DNA from 2 places in the Clostridium septicum genome. Region 1 is predicted to be linked to the other one. Evidence: a T-box and tRNA genes for the amino acid it is inferred to sense, from the RefSeq annotation. Region 1 holds a T-box; the other holds one or more tRNA genes.

Region 1 (6,876 bases):
ACTTAAAGCTTGAATGGACTGGTAATATATTTAATAAATCACCTTATGCATTAAAGAAAGATGATGAAGGAAATAAAGTCTATGATTTAAATCAAACATTAGAGGCGAATAGTGAAGGCGTTCAAGTGAATTTTTCAAATATAAGATCAACTTGGTCCTTCTTCTCAAATGATCAAACTAAATTTGTAGTAAAGTATGAGGGGAATACTAGTACAACAGTAGATGAAAATACATATAAAACTATTTTAAATGATGTAGTTAAGATACCAAGTAAACAAAATTTTAAAACATATACTGCAGAAAGTTACACTTTTACAAGTGATGAGTTAAATAAAGAAAAAGATAAAGTAAAAGATATTTTTACAGATACAGATAAGCAATTTGCAGATAACGAAACTCGTTGGCAAGGATATATAAATCAAACATTTAAGGATGAAACAAAAACAACAGACGAAAAATATAAAAATGCAGCAGTAAAATCAATGATTACTTTAATGACTAACTGGAGAAGTGCAGCAGGGGCTCTTAAGCATGATGGAGTAATCCCATCACTATCATATAAATGGTTTGTTGGATTTTGGGCATGGGATTCATGGAAACAAGCAGTTGCAACAGCACAATTTGATGGTGAACTAGCTAAAAATAATATAAAAGCACTATTTGATTATCAAATACAAAAAGGGGATTCAATAAGACCTGAAGATGAAGGAGCTATAATTGATGCTATATTTTACAATCAAGATGAAGCAAGAGGCGGTGAAGGCGGAAATTGGAATGAAAGAAATTCAAAGCCTGCTTTAGCAGCTTGGTCAGTCTGGAATGTATATAAATCTACGGGAGATAAAGAATTTTTAAATGAGATGTATCCTAAATTAGTAGCATATCATGAGTGGTGGTATAGAAATAGAGACCATGATAAGAATGGCGTAGTTGAATATGGAGGAATGGTACATGACTTAAATAATAGCGATGAAGAAAGAATATTAGCTGCGGCATGGGAAAGTGGAATGGATAATGCTACTAGATTCGATGAAGAAGGTTATGGAGAAGGTGATATAGGTGTTAAAGTCTTTGAAAATAAAGATAAAGATGGAAAACTAGTTGGATATTCTATTAATCAAGAATCAGTTGATTTAAATGCATATCTTTATGCAGAAAAAGGATTTCTAAAATCAATGGCAGATGAGTTAGGAAAAGATAAAGACTCTAAAAAATATGAAAAGGAAGCTAAAGATCTTAAAGATTATGTAAGTAAAAATATGTATGATAAAGAAACCGGATTCTTCTATGATTTACAAATAAACGATAATGGTAGTGAAAAGAAGCTTCTTGTAAATAGAGGAAAGGGAACTGAAGGTTGGATACCTCTATGGGCTAAGATGGCAACAAAAGAAGAAGCTGAAGGTGTTAGAAAAGCTATGATGGATCCTGAAATGTTTAATACCTTTGTTCCATTACCAACAGCTTCAAAAGATAACCCTAAGTTTGATCCTAATAAATATTGGAGAGGACCTGTTTGGTTAGATCAGGCTCTATATGGTGTAGAAGCTCTTCAAAATTATGGTTATTATGATGATGCATTAACTTTATCCAAGAAATTATTTGATAATGCAGAAGGGTTAATTAGTGATGGACCTATAAGAGAAAATTATAATCCAGAAACAGGAGAAGGATTACATACTAAGAATTTTAGCTGGTCAGCCTCAGCTTATTATATAATGTATAAAGATACTTTAACAAATGATAAAACAACTTCACAAATAGGATTTGATAAGTTATCTGAATCTGATAAAGACTCATCTGTAGAAAAGGCAGAAAAATCAACAGGTGTAACTATAGCAATTGGAGTAATAGTAATAATAGCTATAGGTGGTGGGGTTATATATTATAAAAAGAAAAATGATAATAACAATAAAGAAAATTAGAATGAAGATAATTAAGTCTATTTTTGTAGACTTAATTATTTTTTTTATTTATAAATATACTTGTTAAATTTAATTAAGAGTATTATAATTTAATTAAGCAAATACTTAATTAAAACAGGGGATAAGTATGAAAGAAAAAGTTAAAGTTTTTAAAGCAGTTGGAGATGAAACAAGAATAAAAATATTAGTATTGTTATCTAAAAAAAATATATGTGCAAAAGGTATTGCAAGACATTTAAATATATCAGAAGCGGCAGTTTCTCAACATATAAAGATATTAAAAGATGTTAATTTGATAACAGGATATAAAAAGGGCTATTATGTTATTTATGACTTAAATAAAAGTGTTTTAGAAGATGCTATAGATTTTATGAGCTTATTAATAAATGATGATATAAGCTCAATTAATAATAAATTAAATATTAATGATTTTAACATTTTAAAATGTAAAAATAATTGCAAATCTAAGAAGGTTTGTTGTAAAAATTTATTAGAGGAGGATTAGATATGAGAATTTGTTTCCCAGTTAAATCAAATGAAGGAATGGAGAGTGTACCATACGGACACTTTGGATCAGCTCCACTATTTGTAATATGTGATTTAGAAAAAGATGAAGTTTCAACTGTAGATAATGGAGATTTAGAACATGAGCATGGAAAATGTCAACCTATAAAAGCATTATCAGGAGAAGTTGTAGATGCTGTAATAGTAGGAGGAATTGGTCAAGGAGCTATAGCTAAGTTAAATTCTTTAGGAATTAAAGTTTACAGAGCTGTAGAAGGAACTATAGCAGATAATATAAAAGCATTTAATGATGATAAATTACATGAGTTTTCAATGAATCATACATGTAATCATCATGGATGTTCTCATCACTAAGGTATAATATTTAATTATATTATATATTTTAAATTTACAATATAGAAATAGTCACTTACTTTTAGTAAGTGACTATTTTATTTAAATAGATTTTATTTTTCTTTATTAGCAATTTCTAATATTAATCTATTTTTTAATTCAGAAGTAGGTATAGCTCCTTCTTCACCATTTTTTCTGCTTCTTACAGCAACTTCATTATTAGCAGCTTCTTTTTCACCAACAACTAAAATATAAGGTATTCTTTCAAGTCTAGCTTCTCTAATCTTATATCCGATTTTTTCAGCTCTATAATCTCCTGAAATTCTTATTCCTGAATTTTTGAAATCTTTAACTATTGATTCAGCATAATCGTTATACTTATCTGATATTGGAAGAACTATAGCTTGAGTTGGAGCTAACCAAGTAGGGAATGCACCAGCATATTTTTCTATAAGCATTGCTAAAGTTCTTTCATAACATCCGATTGATGATCTATGAATAACATAAGGACGTTTTTTATTACCATCTTTATCTATATAAGTCATATCAAATCTTTCTGCAAGAGCAAAGTCGATTTGAATAGTTATTATTGTATCTTCTTTTCCATGAACATTTTTAAATTGGATATCTAATTTAGGTCCATAGAAAGCAGCTTCACCATCAGCTTCTATATAGTCTATATTAAGATGATCTAATATACCTTTCATTAATACTTGAGTTTCTTCCCAAGCTTTAGGATTGTTTATATACTTTTCAGTATTATTTGGATCCCATTTAGAGAATCTATAAGATATATCTCCATCTATTCCTAAAGTGCTCATTATATGATTAATTAATTCAACACAACCTTTAAATTCTTGCTCGATTTGTTCAGGTGTGCAAACTATATGACCATCAGCTAAAGTAAATTGTCTAACACGAATTAATCCATGCATTTCTCCAGAAGACTCATTTCTATAAAGAGTAGATGTTTCAGCATATCTTATAGGTAGATCTCTGTAGCTATGTTGATCTGAGTTATAAATAGCAAACTGGAATGGACAAGTCATAGGTCTTAAGGCCATAACTTCATCATCATTTTCTTCGTCGCCTAAAACAAACATTCCATCTTTATAGTGATCCCAGTGACCTGAAACTTTAAATAAATCATTTTTTGACATTGAAGGAGTTTTAGTTAGTACATAACCTCTTTTATCCTCTTCATCTTCAACCCATCTTTGTAGAGTTTGAATTATTTTAGCTCCCTTAGGCATTATTAAAGGAAGTCCTTGCCCAACATTTTCATCAGTTGTGAATATTCCAAGTTCTCTTCCAAGTTTATTATGGTCTCTTTTCTTAGCTTCTTCTAAAGCTTCTAAATAAGCATCTAAATCAGATTTCTTTAAGAAAGCAGTTCCATAAACTCTTGAAAGCATTTTATTCTTTTCGTCACCCTTCCAATAAGCTCCTGCACTTCTTATAAGTTTAATTGCTTTAACAGACTTTAATGACATTATATGAGGACCAGCACATAAATCAGTAAAGTCACCAATTTTATAGAATGAAATAACTTCATCTTTTCCCAAATCATTAATTAATTCAATTTTATAAGGCTCATTAGCTTCTTCCATAAGCTTTAAAGCTTCAGTTCTTGAAAGTTCAAATCTTTCTATTGGAGGATTTTCTTTTATTATTTTTCTCATTTCATCTTCAATTTTAACTAAATCCTCAGAAGTGAAAGATTTTTCTAAGTCAAAATCATAATAGAATCCATTATCTATTGAAGGGCCTATTGCTAACTTAGCATTAGGGAATAGTCTTTTAACTGCATAAGCTAATACATGAGAAATGCTATGTCTTAAAGCAGCTTTACCTTCTTTAGAGTCAAAAGTGCAAATAGCAAGATCAGAGTCTTTATTAACTATGTAACGTAAATCTACAACTTCTCCATTAACTATTCCACAACAAGCATTTCTAGCTAAACCTTCACTAATGGATTTAGCTATATCAAGAACTGAAACTCCAGCTTCAAATTCTTTAACTGAAGCATCTTTTAAAGTAATTTTAATCATAATAGTTTTCTCCTCTCAAAACGTAATTTATTATAAACAAAATAATAATTTAATAAATAAAAAAAGCTCTCATCACAATTTCTACATAAATAATAATATATAGAAAAGGGACGAGAGCAAAAACTTCCCGCGGTTCCACCCTTAATTACCTAATAAAATAGGCCACTTAAGTAATTATCGTAACGTGATAAAACGGACTTTATTAGAGTCACTCAGAGGTGGTTTTCAACTAAGTTCATATAAGAATACTTACACCAAGTGTATTCTCTCTCTGGAAATGAAGGATTAGTTTACTCTTCTCTTCAACGTATTTTTTTATTATTTGCTATTAATTATAATGATATAAAATATTAATGTCAACATATAAATAAAAGGATAATTAGTTAATTTCCATCTTGATTTTCTTTTATGTATTTTATATAATTAATATATAAGATAAGCAGATGTGGCGAAATTGGCAGACGCACTAGACTTAGGATCTAGCGCCATTGGCGTGGGGGTTCGACTCCCTTCATCTGCACCAAATTATATATAATTTGCGGAAGTGACTCAACGGTAGAGTGTCACCTTGCCAAGGTGAAAGTTGCGGGTTCGAATCCCGTCTTCCGCTCCAAAAAAGTAACACAATTAATTGTGTTACTTTTTTTGTTGTAATAAATTTTTAAAATAATGAAAAGTGGTAATTAAAGTCTCTCTATATTGAATAATAAGCTAATTTTTAGCTAATATTAATATTATTAAATAAACGTTCAAGTTCAAGTTCATCTAACATAGAATGGAAATAAAGTTTTCCACCCATAAGGTTTTTAATAATTTCATCTTTAAGATAACCTTCTTTATATAGCTTAAGATTTTTAATTAATCTTTTAAGAGAGCAACTAGGTAATCTTAAGATTTCTAGAAGTTCTTTTGCATTATAGTGATCTTTTGGAAGAAGCTTGTACAGTTTATCCTGTAATTCGAGTTTGTACTTTAAATCAGTTTCAATGCAATTATGAGGACCATTTTTTCCTCTGTGATGAAGGTTACAAAGATATTTATAATTTAAATCAAAATCGTATCCACCTTCATGTTTGTGGACTATATGATGAATATCTGCTGGTGCGCCGCAAATTTCACAGTGGTACAAAGCAAAGCCTCCTTTTATACTATCCTTATATAAATTATAAGGGAAAAATAGTTGAATTTCAAAGGTATTAACAGGAAGTTTTCAGAATGTTTATTCATAAAAATGATTTTTAATAACCTTTAATACGCGATGAAATAACTTGAAAAGATGGTACGTTATACTATATAATATATTATATAGTAGAAAGAAAGGTGATAAAGGTGAGACATAATTACAACTCTTTTGACTACTGGGAAAATCTTATAAGTGAGAACAAAACGATAAGAGGACATATGTTTATGGATACACCCCCAACAGATAAGAGCCTTTACATTCACACATTAATTTACTCTAGGAATAATGGTCTAAATAATATATGGAGCTATTTTCCAGATGAAAAAGCATTATTGGGGTATATTCAATATTCCTTTTTACAGGAAGCTTTTTATAAGTGGATCTATGGTAAAGATAGACTAATTTTAAAAGTACCAAATATATCAGTTGAAAAAATAATAAAAGATGCAGAAGTTAGCAAGAAAATAACTAAAGAAGAATCTGTTAAAATGACAAAGCAATTACAAATGTTGAAGAAGTGTTGGGATTTACCAACTGGAAAAGTCCTTCCCGAAATATTAAAATTCGTTAGAGAGTTTAATAGAACGTGGTATGGAGATCAGACAGAATTTTTATATATAAAGATATTTAAAAATGCAGAAGAGTTAGGTGAATTTGTAATTTCATCTAGTTATATGACTTCAACAGAAAGTGAATTTGAAGAACGTGTCAGCGTGAATACAGAAAAGTGGCTAGAAATTTGTAGAAATGCAGTAGAAGATAAAAGTATAGGTGAGAAATTTAAAGATATTTTATTGAAATCTCTCACAGAAGTTATTTAGAATATTAAAAAAACTATTGACAGTAATTATTATGTATA
Region 2 (6,876 bases), 100 kb from region 1:
TTCTTAGCCATGTATTTTTCCTCCTATACTGTGGTAATACGGACTTTTTAGTCCTCCCACTTTATTAAAACATTAGCTTATAATTATTAAACTAATTTTTCAACTTGTGTAAAATCTAATTCAGCTAGAGTTTCTCTGCCGAACATATCAATTGACGCTTTTATTTTGCGTTTTTCTAGATTTATCTCTTGAATAGTTGCCACAAATTCTTTTAATGGCCCTGAGATAACTCTTATACTTTCTCCTACTTCTAAGTCGATTTCGATAGGCGCTTCTATAACTCCCATTGATTCAACTTCTTCATCAGTAAGTGGCACTGGTTTTGAAGCCGGACCAACAAATCCTGTTACTCCTCTTGTGTTTCTAACCACGTACCATGATTCATCTGTCATTAGCATCTTTACTAACACATATCCAGGAAATTTCTTTTTAAGAGAAATCTTTTGTTTACCATCTTTCTCTTCTATTACTTCCTCCATAGGTACTTGTATATCTTGAAGCAAGCTTTGAAGATTTCTATTTTCGATGGTCTTTTCAAGATTTGCTTTTACTTTGTTTTCATAGCCTGAGTATGTGTGTACAACATACCATCTTGCTCTATCACTCATATTTTCTTATAGGTGAAAACCACCTAAACCTCCTTATTTTAATTTAAACAGTAATTCAAAGAGGTTTTGAAAAATATAATCTAACCCGCCTACTAATATTATATATATTAGAGCTACTACGCCAACTGCAATTAACGCTTTCTTAGTGTCATTTTTAGAAGGCCAAGTTATTCTTTTAATTTCTGCCTTAACCTCTCTAAAAAATTTAGATATTCCACCTTTTTCTGATGGATTTTTAGTTAAATTTACATTTTCCTTAACAGCCATTATACTTCACATCCTTATTTTTCGTGAGCATGTGTAATTACTATATCAGCTAATTATTTAGTTTCTCTATGAAGTGTATGCTTCTTACAGAACTTGCAGTATTTTTGCATGTCTAATCTGTCTGGGTTATTCTTTTTGTTCTTCATTGAATTGTAATTTCTTTGCTTACACTCTGTGCATGCTAAAGTTATCTTTACTCTCACAGTCTGCACCTCCAGTTTATCGTAAATAATATCAAAACTTATTTGCTCTAATGTTATTCTTTTCGTTAATTACTTAAACACATTATCACAAATGAAGTATTATGTCAATATATCAACCCTTGTAAAGGACTAGGTAAACAAACCCAGTCCTATACTTATAATGTTATATATATCTTATTCTATTATGCTAGTAACAACTCCTGAACCTACAGTTCTTCCACCTTCTCTGATAGCGAATCTTAATCCTTCATCCATTGCTACTTGAGTGATTAATTCAACGTTCATATCAATGTGGTCTCCTGGCATAACCATTTCCATTCCGTCTGGTAATTTGATTGATCCAGTAACGTCTGTTGTTCTGAAGTAGAATTGTGGTCTGTATCCATCGAAGAATGGAGTATGTCTTCCACCTTCTTCTTTCTTAAGTACGTATACTTGACCTACGAACTTGCTGTGTGGCTTAACTGATCCAGTCTTTGCTAATACTTGACCTCTTTCGATATCTGTTCTTTGAACACCTCTTAAAAGTACTCCAACATTATCTCCAGCTTGTGCTTCGTCTAGTAACTTTCTGAACATTTCTATTCCTGTTACTACTACTTTTCTGCTTTCTTCTGATAATCCAACGATTTCTACTTCGTCTCCTACATGAAGAACTCCTCTTTCAACTCTTCCTGTTGCAACTGTTCCTCTACCAGTTATTGTGAATACATCTTCTACTGGCATTAAGAATGGCTTATCTGTTGCTCTTTCTGGTGTTGGAATGTAGCTATCTACTGCTTCCATTAATTCTAAGATTGGAGCGATTGATTTTTCATCTGTTGGGTTTTCTAATGCTACTAAAGCTGATCCCTTGATTACTGGAATATCATCTCCTGGGAAGTTGTATTCTGATAATAATTCTCTAACTTCCATTTCTACTAATTCTAATAATTCTTCGTCATCTACCATATCTGCCTTGTTTAAGAATACTACGATATAGTCAACACCAACTCTTGATGCTAGTAGTATATGTTCTCTTGTTTGTGGCATTGGACCGTCTGCTGCTGAACAAACTAGGATTGCTCCATCCATTTGTGCTGCTCCAGTGATCATGTTCTTAACGTAGTCAGCATGTCCTGGACAGTCAACGTGTGCATAGTGTCTGTTGTCTGTTTGGTATTCAACGTGTGCTGTATTGATTGTGATTCCTCTTTCTTTTTCTTCTGGAGCCTTATCAATTTCATCATATTTGAATGATTCTGCTAATCCTCTGTTTGCTAAAACAGTTGTGATTGCAGCTGTTAATGTTGTCTTACCGTGGTCTACGTGACCGATTGTTCCAATGTTTACGTGTGGTTTACTTCTTTCGAATTTTTGCTTTGCCATTGTAAATTCCTCCTTTAATCTTTGTAATAAACTTTGCCTAGCGTTTTGTACTTTCTAAAATATGTTGATTATTACCTAAGTAAAGCTCAACTATATTGGAGCTCACGATCGGGATTGAACCGACGACCTCCGCCTTACCAAGGCGACGCTCTACCGACTGAGCTACGTGAGCACTCTTGCTTGCTTTATAGTTTAATATACCAATTATAAAGTTTACTATTTTTCAAAACCTTTGTCAATAAAAAATATTCACTTTATTTCTGTGTATACAAACATTTTTCAAGTTTTCTTTTTACTCTTTGTAATGCATTATCTATAGACTTTGATTGCCTGTCTAAATCGCATGCAATTTCTTGATAAGATTTCCCATCTAAATATGACTGTAGCACTTCCATTTCTAAACTTGATAAAACTTTTTGCATTTCCCCTTCTATGCGTTTCATTTGTTCTTCACCTATTATAAGTTCTTCTGGATCACTTATTCTAAATCCAGAAATTATATCTAATAAGGTTCTATCAGATTCTTCCTCATAAATTGGTTTATTTAATGATACATATGTATTTAAAGGAATATGTTTTTGTCTTGTAGCCGTTTTTATGGCAGTTATAATCTGTCTAGTTACACATAATTCTGCAAAAGCTTTAAAGCTAGTTAATTTATCTGGCTTGAAATCTCTAATAGCTTTATATAAACCAATCATTCCTTCTTGATATATATCCTCTTTATCTGCCCCTATAAGAAAATAAGATTTTGATTTTGATTTTACAAAATTTTCATATTTAGATATTAAATATTCTTGAGCTCTTACATTTCCTTTCTGGGATTCAACTACAATTTCTTCATCTAACTTGTCTTCAAAGTTTGTAAAAGTTTCTACAACATATCCCTTATTATCCACCTTTTTTCCCCCTCAAACCCATATATTTTTCTAACATTATGTCCTATTGGAATTATTTTATTCATTTAATCTATTTACTTCTTCTCATAGCTTCCAATTTAATCAAAACTTCACTATTTACATTATCACCTAAATGATTTTTATTATCGGTAATATTTTTCTTTGCTTTATTGTTTATTCTTAATTCTGTCTGTATTATGTCATTATAAAATTCTAAAGCTGATATTCTTATAGCACCTCTTTGAAATATAGTTTGCTGTTCTAACCAATCTGAAGTTACTACATAAACTTCAAATTTTCTTCCTAAGCTGTGAACTTCCCTTTCTATATAAGCATCTGCTGTTTCTCCATCTTTGGTAAAAACTACACTTATATTTTTATTAATAAATTCTTTCTTTTCTATACTTCCACTTACTTTATGAGCATCAAATACTATAACAATTTTACAATCGTTATAAACTCCATAATTATGCAATATATCTATTAAGTTTTGTCTTGTCCCTTGAAAATTATGTTCTTTTTCTGATTTTAAATTAGGCCAGCTATTAACTACATTGTATCCATCAACAAATATGATCTTCACAATTTACCTCTTTTATTATTAAAAATTATTTTGATAACCTACCCTTTAATACTTCATACATCATTATACCACCTGCAACTGAAGCATTTAAAGAGTTAATTTTTCCTATCATCGGAATTTTAACTAATTTGTCGCACTTTTTTAATGTTAATTTAGATATACCTCTTCCTTCACTTCCAATAATTATAGCACAAGGTCCATTAAAGTTAACTTGATAACTATATTCCACTCCTGCTATATCAGCACCATATATCCAAACTCCTGACTCTTTTAATTCATCTATTACAGCATTTATATTTGTCACCTTAGCTATATTCATATGTTCTATAGCACCTACCGAACACTTATATACCGTTGAAGTTATACCAACATTTCTTCTTTTAGGTATTATTATTCCATGTGCACCACATAATTCCGCAGTCCTTATTATTGAACCTAAATTGTGTGGATCTTCTATTTCATCTAAAATTATTATAAACGGATCTTCATTCTTTTCTTTTGCTATAGCCAATATGTCATGAACTTGGCAATATTTAAATGGGGTAACTAAAGCTATTGCACCTTGGTGATTTAAGCCTTCACTCATACTATCTAATTTTTTTCTATCAACTTCTTTTATAACTACTTTTTTTTCTTTTGCTATATTTATTATAGCTTTAATTGATCCTTCTACATCACCCTTAGCAATATATAAACATTCTATTGTTCTATCACTTTTTAACCCTTCCATTACAGCATTTCTACCGATAATTAAATCTTCTCTAATCGGAGATTCCTTTTTATCATATCCTTCTTTATTATCTATGTATCTTTGAGAATTTTGAGTTTCACCATACTCTCTACCTTTTCTTGGTTCTTTAAAATCTCTCTTTGTATTGTTTTTATTTCTTGAAAAGATTTCTCTTTCTAATCTAGCATTTTTTCTTTCCATTCTATTTCCTTTAGTCATCTAAATCACTCCTAACTTTTATATTCTTTAGTTTAATTCAATAGTTACGCTACTTTCTAAAATTTTTGTTAATTTATCCTTATCACCTATTAAATATAGATACCCAACTAAAGCCTCAAAACCAGTAGCATTTCTATAATCTCTTACATCTGCATTTTTAGGTACTGTAGCTGATTTTGCATTTCTACCTCTTTTATATATATATAATTCTTCTTCTGTTAACGTATCTTCTATATTATGCATTATCATAGATTGACTTTTAGCTTTAACATATCCTATAGCTTTAACATGCATTTTATGTGCTGATAATCCAGTGTTTTTTGCAAGTATATAGTTTCTTATATATACTTCATATACACCATCACCAATTAAAGCTAATTGTAATGGATTTAATTGCCTAGCCTCATCCTTTGTAAATTCTCTAATTCTTAAATCATCTAACATGGATTTCTCTCCTTTAAATAAAGGCTGCAATATTGCAGCCTTTTATTCTAATTAATTTTTTTCCATCTAACCCCTTGTGGAGTATCTTCTAAAATTATATCTCTAGCTTTAAGATCATCTCTTATCTTGTCTGCTAAAGCAAAATCTCTATTTTTTCTCGCTTCCTGTCTCTTAGCTATTAACTCTTCAATTTCATCTTCTAAGCTACCCTTAGTTGATTTTTGTAAGATTCCCAATGGTCCTCCTAACTCTCTTATCATAGCTAAAGCCTTTTCACATAGCTCCTTTGATGATTCAATTGTTATATTACTATTAATATCTTTTATTAAATCAAATATAGCTGTAATAGCATCTGCTGTATTGAAATCATCATCCATCTTTTCAATATATTTTTGTCTATATTTACCTAGTGATACTAAGTATTCTTTTTCTTTATCATCCATGTTTTCTTTTGCTACTTCAGTTATAAGGTTTTCTAAATTAGCTATAGCGTTATATAATCTTTCTACAGATGCTTTAGCCGAATCTAATAACTCTTTGCTAAAGTTCAATTGAACTCTATAGTGACCTGATAACATTAAAAATCTTACTACATCTGCCTCGTAATCCTTCAAAGCATCTCTAGCTGTTAAAAAATTATTTAATGATTTAGACATTTTTTGATTGTTAACATTTAAAAAAGCTCCATGTACCCAATAGTTTGCAAAAGGTTTTCCTGTTAAAGCTTCACTTTGAGCAATTTCATTTTCATGGTGTGGAAATGCTAGATCCATACCACCTGCATGTATATCTATAGTATCACCTAATAATTTTTTAGCCATACATGAACATTCTATATGCCAGCCTGGTCTTCCCATTCCCCAAGGGCTTTTCCAAGCAGGTTCTCCTGGCTTTTGAGATTTCCAAATAGCAAAATCCATAGGATCCTCTTTTCTTTCATCTATGTTTATTCTAGCACCTGCTTGTAAATCTTCTAGGTTTTGTCCTATTAATTTACCATATCCCTCAAATTTTTTCGTTCTAAAATATACGTCTCCGTCAACTTCATAAGCATATCCCTTTTCGATTAAACCTTTTACAAATTCAATTATATCTGTTATATACTCAGTAGCTCTTGGATTTACAGATGCTCTTTTTATATTTAATCCATCCGCATCTTTATAATATTCACATATATATTTGTCTCCAATTTCTTTAACTGTAGTTGACTCTTCGTTTGCCTTCTTTATCATCTTATCATCAATATCTGTAAAGTTTTGTATAAATGTTACTTCATAACCTCTGTACTCAAAATATCTTCTTATCGTATCAAAAATAATAAAAGTTCTGCCGTTTCCTATATGAAAATAATTATATACTGTAGGCCCACAAACATACATTTTAATTTTTCCTGGAGTTATAGGTACAAATTCTTCTTTTTTTCTTGTTAAAGAATTAAAAATTTTCATTGTAGTTCCTCCTATCTTATAGATAAATTATTTTTCTTAAACTCTTCTTTAACTTTGTTAACAGCTTCTTCTATCTTTATAACTTCTACTTCCGAAGTTCTTAATTT

What was found. A T-box is a leader RNA that pairs with one kind of tRNA and senses whether it is charged. The one in region 1 lies ahead of thrS (threonine--tRNA ligase), so its partner is inferred to be a tRNA-Thr.
Region 2: it encodes a tRNA-Thr, which carries the amino acid that the T-box ahead of thrS (threonine--tRNA ligase) is inferred to sense. The anticodon was not compared.

What each region holds. Positions count from the first base shown of each region.
Region 1 covers NZ_CP023671.1:2,090,230-2,097,105, forward strand. The annotation lists gene CP523_RS09460 (MGH1-like glycoside hydrolase domain-containing protein) at 1-1,925, shown strand, start outside; gene CP523_RS09465 (metalloregulator ArsR/SmtB family transcription factor) at 2,053-2,430, shown strand; gene CP523_RS09470 (NifB/NifX family molybdenum-iron cluster-binding protein) at 2,433-2,804, shown strand; gene thrS (threonine--tRNA ligase) at 2,897-4,834, opposite strand; T-box leader at 4,938-5,149, opposite strand; tRNA gene CP523_RS09480 (tRNA-Leu) at 5,274-5,357, shown strand; tRNA gene CP523_RS09485 (tRNA-Gly) at 5,373-5,447, shown strand; gene CP523_RS09490 (hypothetical protein) at 5,553-5,963, opposite strand; gene CP523_RS09495 (hypothetical protein) at 6,164-6,838, shown strand.
Region 2 covers NZ_CP023671.1:1,985,925-1,992,800, reverse strand. The annotation lists gene rplK (50S ribosomal protein L11) at 1-11, opposite strand, end outside; gene nusG (transcription termination/antitermination protein NusG) at 87-608, opposite strand; gene secE (preprotein translocase subunit SecE) at 642-875, opposite strand; gene rpmG (50S ribosomal protein L33) at 929-1,078, opposite strand; gene tuf (elongation factor Tu) at 1,253-2,446, opposite strand; tRNA gene CP523_RS08905 (tRNA-Thr) at 2,543-2,618, opposite strand; gene sigH (RNA polymerase sporulation sigma factor SigH) at 2,701-3,345, opposite strand; gene CP523_RS08895 (NYN domain-containing protein) at 3,416-3,928, opposite strand; gene rlmB (23S rRNA (guanosine(2251)-2'-O)-methyltransferase RlmB) at 3,954-4,877, opposite strand; gene CP523_RS08885 (Mini-ribonuclease 3) at 4,905-5,321, opposite strand; gene cysS (cysteine--tRNA ligase) at 5,369-6,769, opposite strand; gene CP523_RS08875 (proline--tRNA ligase) at 6,781-6,876, opposite strand, start outside.